One region of the Bacillus sp. JJ864 genome, then DNA from elsewhere that is predicted to be linked to it. Evidence: a T-box and tRNA genes for the amino acid it is inferred to sense, from the RefSeq annotation. Region 1 holds a T-box; the other holds one or more tRNA genes.
The links. The T-box of region 1 lies ahead of argS (arginine--tRNA ligase). A T-box ahead of a tRNA ligase gene usually reads a tRNA of that ligase, here a tRNA-Arg.
Positions count from the first base shown of each region.

Region 2: it has a tRNA-Arg gene. The T-box ahead of argS (arginine--tRNA ligase) is inferred to sense a tRNA for this amino acid. The anticodon was not compared.

Region 1 is NZ_JBALLY010000179.1:3,369-6,796, forward strand. It holds gene V7024_RS21830 (BrxA/BrxB family bacilliredoxin) at 1-241, shown strand, start outside; gene V7024_RS21835 (class I SAM-dependent methyltransferase) at 287-1,063, shown strand; T-box leader at 1,104-1,319, shown strand; gene argS (arginine--tRNA ligase) at 1,368-3,056, shown strand; gene V7024_RS21845 (YjjG family noncanonical pyrimidine nucleotidase) at 3,117-3,428, opposite strand, start outside.
Region 2 is NZ_JBALLY010000020.1:16,275-19,702, reverse strand. It holds gene V7024_RS04125 (APC family permease) at 1-1,083, shown strand, start outside; tRNA gene V7024_RS04120 (tRNA-Arg) at 1,246-1,321, shown strand; gene rpoN (RNA polymerase factor sigma-54) at 1,604-2,899, shown strand; gene V7024_RS04110 (glutaredoxin family protein) at 2,909-3,157, shown strand; gene V7024_RS04105 (sugar-binding transcriptional regulator) at 3,290-3,428, shown strand, end outside.

The sequences.
Region 1 (3,428 bases):
TCAAGCGGTAGTACGTTCTGAGAAGCAACCTAACAATCTTGTTACTGTATTTGCAGGTCAAGATAAAGAGGCAACAGCGATGATGCGCTCTTACTTTGATGATATCCCGCCATCTTCACCATCTATGGCACTATTAAAAGGAAAAGAAGTTGTTCACTTCATTCACCGCCATGAAATTGAAGGTGCAACAATGGACGCTATTATTCAAAACTTAGAACAAGCTTTTGAAAAGCATTGCTAAAAAGGGAGAGATTTTCTCCCTTTTTCTTTTTAATGAGGTGAAGGAATGATTGTAACGACAGCAGGACGAACAAATAAAGAAATGACCGCATATGCTGAAAAAATAGCAATGGATTTACAAAGTTCTTTTCTTGTTAGGAATGATCGTCCTATTTATGAATTACATGAGCAATATAAACAAGATGTACTTGTTGCTCAGAAAAATCGATTAGCGATTTACCCGCAAGGAACGGAAGAATCGTTCTTTTTTCATCCAAACTCAGCGATGTTTCGCGTGAAGCGATTAATGCGCGGTGAACATGATCCATTTCTGCAAGCCGCGCAGCTAGAAGAAGGGATGACAGTGTTAGATTGTACACTAGGTATGGCATCTGATAGCATTGTGGTAAGTTATGCTGTAGGAGAAGCGGGACAAGTCACTGGAATAGAAGGTAATCGCTATATGGCATATTTGATTGAAAAAGGTCTTCAGCAGTGGGATGCAGGTGTAAACGAAATTAACGAAGCAATGCAGCGAATTACAGTGAAGCATACGGAGCATTTATCTTTTTTGCAACAATGTGCAGATCACAGCTATGATGTAGTATATTTAGATCCGATGTTTGAAGAAACAGTATTAGAATCAGACGGTATTCGTGGTTTAAAACATTTTGCATTGTACAACGATATTACGGATGAGACAATGCAAGAGGCTAAGCGTGTTGCGCGAAAACGAGTTGTGTTAAAGGATCATTTTCGCAGCATGCGCTTTGAAAAACATAACTTCTTTGTCTATAAACGAAAAAGCGCAAAATTTCATTTTGGTGTAATTGAAACTTGCTAATTATTAGACAATATGTATAATAGATTATAATAAATTTTATAGAAAATCTTGGATGAAGAGAGTAATTATTTTCAGAAGCAATAGCGAGCTAGGGATGGTGAAAGCCTAGTGCAGAGAAAATAATGAAGCGCACTTCGAAGATGCTGCTTGAATGGTGTAGTAGAGTAAGCCGGGGCTCCCTAACCTCGTTATAAACGGGAAAGTGGTTCGTAATGAACAACAAGGGTGATACCACGGGTGTAAACTCGTCTCTTTTTTAGAAAAGAGGCGAGTTTTTTTATTGATAAAAAGGAGGAAGATACTGATGGAATATAAAATGAAGTTTGCACAGCATGTATTCGACGTATTAGAACCAGGTTTATCATTAGAACAAATTGCTGCTTTAATTGAAACACCGAAGCAAGATGAGTTTGGAGATGCTGCTTTTCCTTGCTTCACATTAGCAAAGCAATATAAAAAAGCACCAGCAGTTATTGCGCAGGAACTAGCAGATAAATTATCTCACCCATTTTTTACAAAAGTAGAAGCTGTTGGACCGTATGTAAATGTGTTCTTCGATCGTCAAACTGTAAGTAATGAAGTGTTAAATGCAATACTAAACGAAAAAGAAGAATATGGACAGCTATACTTTGGACAAGAAAAAACGGTTGTAATTGACTATTCATCTCCTAATATCGCGAAGCCGTTTTCGATGGGACATTTACGTTCTACAATGATTGGAAATGCATTAAAACATATATGTGAAAAATGTGGTTATGAAGTTGTAGGCATTAACTACGTTGGTGACTGGGGAACTCAGTTTGGAAAACTGATTACCGCCTATAAAAAATGGGGCGATGAAGAGCTTGTTAGAGAAGATCCGATTCGCGAGTTATTTAAGTTATACGTACGTTTTCATGAAGAAGTAAAAGAGTATCCAGAGCTTGAAGAAGAAGGGCGTGCTTGGTTTAAGAAGCTAGAGGATGGCAATGAAGAAGCGGTATATTTGTGGAACTGGTTCCGTCACGAATCGTTAAAAGAGTTCTCTCGCATTTATGAACTGCTTGGCGTAGAATTCTCGAATTTTCAAGGAGAAGCATTTTACAATGATAAGATGGATGATTTCGTTAAACTTCTAGAAGAAAAATGTTTATTAGAAGAATCAGACGGAGCGCAAGTTGTTAATTTAGAAGAAGAAGGAATGCCGCCATGTTTAATTAAAAAGTCAGATGGTGCTACGCTCTATGCAACGCGTGATTTAACAGCTGCATTATATCGTCAAAACACGTATTCATTTGATAAAGCACTATATGTCGTTGGAGATGAACAAAGTTTACATTTCTCGCAATTTTTCACTGTACTAAAGAAATTAGGATTCCAGTGGGTAGAAGGCATGTCTCACGTTCCATTCGGACTTATTTTAAAAGATGGTAAGAAAATGTCTACTCGTAAAGGGAAAGTTGTTTTATTAGAAGAGGTGTTAGAAGAAGCAATTACGCTAGCAAAGCAAAATATTGAAGAGAAGAATCCTAACTTAAAGAACAAAGATAAAGTAGCAAAACAAGTTGGGGTTGGCGCAGTTATTTTCCATGACTTGAAAAATGAACGCATGCATAACATTGAATTTTCGCTTGAAAATATGTTGAAATTCGAAGGGGAAACGGGACCATACGTACAATACACACATGCGCGTACTTGTTCACTATTGAAAAAAAGCGATATCGATATTGAAAAACAAGAGTTACAGTTAACAGACGATATAAGCTGGTCCGTTATAAAACTATTGCATCGTTTTCCACAAGTCATTGAAACTGCGTTTGCGAAATATGAACCATCTCATATTGCGAAATATATACTAGACGTAGCACAAGCATTTAATAAATATTACGGTAACATTCGTATTTTAGAAGAAAATGCAGAGAGAGAAAGTAGACTTGCTCTCGTATATGCGGTAGCAGTTGTATTAAAAGAAGGATTGCGTTTACTCGGGGTGGAAGCGCCTGAGGAGATGTAGAAGGCAGAAAAGAGAAAGGAATTAAATATGTATCAATTCCTTTCTCTTCTCAACATTGATCTATTTTTTTAGTACATTTTTAAGTTCCAGCAAATTAGAAATTTCATAAGTAGGTTTAAATTCTGATGTATTTACAATTTTATTAGGGTTAAACCAGCACGTATCGATACCAAAATTGATTCCGCCTTGTATATCAGAACTTAAGCTATCTCCCACCATTAATACTTTGCTCTTGTCAGCATACTTTAAATTGTTTAAAGCGTGTTCAAATATTTTAGCATCTGGCTTCGATACATTTACATCCTCAGAGACTACTATATCTTCAAAGTATTTTGCTATAGTAGATTTCCGTATTCTATTATCTTGAACATC
Region 2 (3,428 bases), on a different contig from region 1:
AACGCAATTAGAACGTACATTGCTTTAGGTTCGATTACAGCTGTGACACTTTTAGGATTTTCGTATCATTTGTATGTGAAAGGAATTACGCCAGATCCGCACAACACAATGTTGTCACAGTTAACTGGTATGTATTTTGGACATGGAATTTTATATCAAGTGATTATATGGTTTACGTTTATTGTGTTAATTTTAGCGGCAAACTCCACATTTACGGGATTTTCTCAGCTTGCTGCGATTGTAGCGGCAGACGGATATTTGCCTCGAAGTTTAACAAATCGTGGAGACCGTTTAGGATATTCGAATGGAATTATTGCGTTAGCATCGTTGGCATGTATTTTGATTATATCGTTTCATGCGCATACGAATGCGTTAATTCCACTATACGCGATCGGTGTGTTCCTTTCGTTTACAGTAGCGCAAATTGGTTTAATGCGCCGCTGGAAACGAGTAAAAGGATCGCATTGGAAAATTAAGTTTACGATTAATACAGTTGGTGCTGTAATTACATCAATCGTTGCCGTTATTTTTGCTGTTACGAAGTTTACAGGCGGCGCTTGGGTTGTATTAGTTGTCTTGCCTATTATTATTTTCATCTCAATGTCCATTCACAAGCATTATGAAGATGTTGCAAAAGAATTGCGCATCGATATGCAAATGGTACGTCCAGAAGCAAGCGATGTAGTCACGCTCGTTTTAGTGTCAGGTGTTCACCGTGTTGTGAACAACACGATATCCTTTGCGAAGAGTGTAGATGTTGATCCGATTGCTGTATACGTTGGTTTCGATGAGGAATCTATAAATAAAATGGAGAAAAAGTGGAAAGACTGGGGAACTCCTTGTAGACTAGTCGTTCTACGCAGTAAATATCGTTCTATTCTTGAACCGCTGAATCGTCTTATTAAAACAATAGAGGCGAAACAAAAAGGTGGAGGACATATCCATATTATTATTCCGCAGTTCATTCCGCACAAATGGTGGCACAATGCATTGCATAACCAAAGTGCACTTCTGTTACGCATGTGGTTTATGCGTAATAAAGATATTGTCATTACAACGGTTCCGTATCATTTGCATAAATGATATCGTTTCATTATATACGGCCTACATCGCGTAACGATGTAGGCCGTATATTGTATGTCAGTCATTGCGACATAAGAAGTAATTGCTTCCAAAACGAAGATATCGTATAATAAACAGTGCGCGATAGGATAAAAAGAAGTCCTTTTGCAGTAGAATGATCATGCGCCCATAGCTCAGTCGGATAGAGCGGTGGTTTCCGGTACCACGTCTGCCGGGGGTTCGAATCCCTCTGGGCGCGTCAAAAAGTCCTAACTTACATTTGTAGGTTAGGACTTTTTTTGTAGTGATAGTATGTAAGTGAAATTTATGTTATTATATCTAAAATTAGTAGTTGCTATTAGTATTTGGTATATATTTTTTAAAAATGTGGTGTTATTTTCTTTCAATATTATTCATTTTTCGGTTGTAAGATGCAAATTTCATTAATACATATAAGTTAACAATATTTTGGAATGGGTATCTGTGCAGGATTCTCCTTTTTATAAACTTATTGTACAATAGAAGTGAGGGGGAGATTAGGTTGAAAGCAAGTCTTTTACAAGAACAAAGTTTACGTTTGGCAATGACGCAAGAGTTAAGACAAGCGATTACAATGCTCCAGTACAATGTGCAGGAATTAACGGAGTTTTTGTATGAGCAATCGCTGGAAAATCCCCTTATCGAGCTAGGTGGCTTTGACAGGGAAAAGAAAAAGAGTAAAACAATGAGTAAACAAACTGAGAATCAAATGGAAATCTATAGTGTGGATTCCACAACGATTCAACAGCATTTAGTAAATCAATTACAGTATTATAAAATAGATGAAGAGCAAAGAAAAATTGCCTCATTTATTATTTTAAATGTGGATGAGAACGGGTATTTACAAGAAACGAATGAGGAATTAGCGTCGCTATTATCGGTATGTATAGAGAAAGTAAATAGCTGCATGGAGCTTGTTCAATCATTAGAGCCGGCAGGGGTAGGAGCGAGAAATATTCAAGAATGCCTATCCATCCAATTAAAGCGCTTACAAAAAAGAAACACTTTAGCGAAAATGATTGTAGATGAATATTTTGCGTATTTCGTAAAGAAAGATTGGCGCAAGTTAGCAAATGTATTGAAGTGTAGTACGGAAGAATTACAAGAAGCCGTTCATGTGATTACATCGCTGCAGCCGAAACCAGGTTTGGCGTTTTCTTCGGAGAAGCCGCTGTACATTGTTCCAGATATGGCGGTGAAAAAAGAAGGGGATCTCTTGGTGATTCAGATGAATGAACGTAATATGCCGAGAATTGAAATTCATTCAGAATATAGTGAGCTCCTTCATAATAGTGAAAGTGACGTCGCTTCTTATGTTTCGGAAAAATATCAGCATGTACAATGGATTATGCGTAGTTTAAAACAAAGAAAGCAAACGCTTTTAAATGTAATGGAAGTAATTATTGAAAAGCAGCGCGACTTTTTTATGAACGGTCCGCAATATTTAAAGCCGCTTGCGTTAAAAGAGGTGGCTGAAATATTAGGTGTCCATGAGTCAACGATTAGCCGAGCAACGCGCAATAAATATGTGCAAACACCGTATGGTTTATTTGAAATGAAGTCGTTCTTTAGTAATGCGGTAGCAACAACAGAAGACGCGGCCATTTCAACGAAAAGAGTGAAGCAGCTCATCGGGGAGTTTGTAGAGAAAGAAAATAAGAAAAAACCACTTTCAGATCAAAAGATTTCAAAAATGTTAGAAGAAGAACATGAAATTGTTGTTTCACGCAGAACAGTAGCGAAATATCGCGAGCAGTTAAATATCCCAGCTTCTTCTCTGCGAAAATCGATTGTATAGGTGATGGATATGGAGGTTATTCTATACACAAAAGAAGAATGTGGTCTTTGTCAAAAGGCGAAAAAACTTCTGCGAGAGTTGCAAGATGAATACGTATTTGATTTGAAGGAAATAAATATTTATGAGGATGAACAGCTGTTAGAGAAGTACCATCTTATGATCCCTGTCGTTGAAATTGAAGGGGAAGAGGTAGAATATGGGGTTATTCACAAAGATGTCATAATAAACAGCATAATTCATGCGATAAGAGTTGAATAACTTTGGATCTCCTGTTACAATAATAAATGTAGCAGGGATATTTTTTTACTCCATGCGGGACACAATATGTCACTACGGGACATATGGTGACCATATAGAGAATGAACCAATGTAGTGAGGAGATATAATATGATGCGCTCATGGATTCAGTACACAAAAAAATTATTACCTGATCTGCTACCTGTTATGCAAAAGAGAATGCAAATTCTTCAGTACATCCGGTTAACACAACCTATTGGTAGAAGAAATTTATCTGCAAGTCTTGGTATGA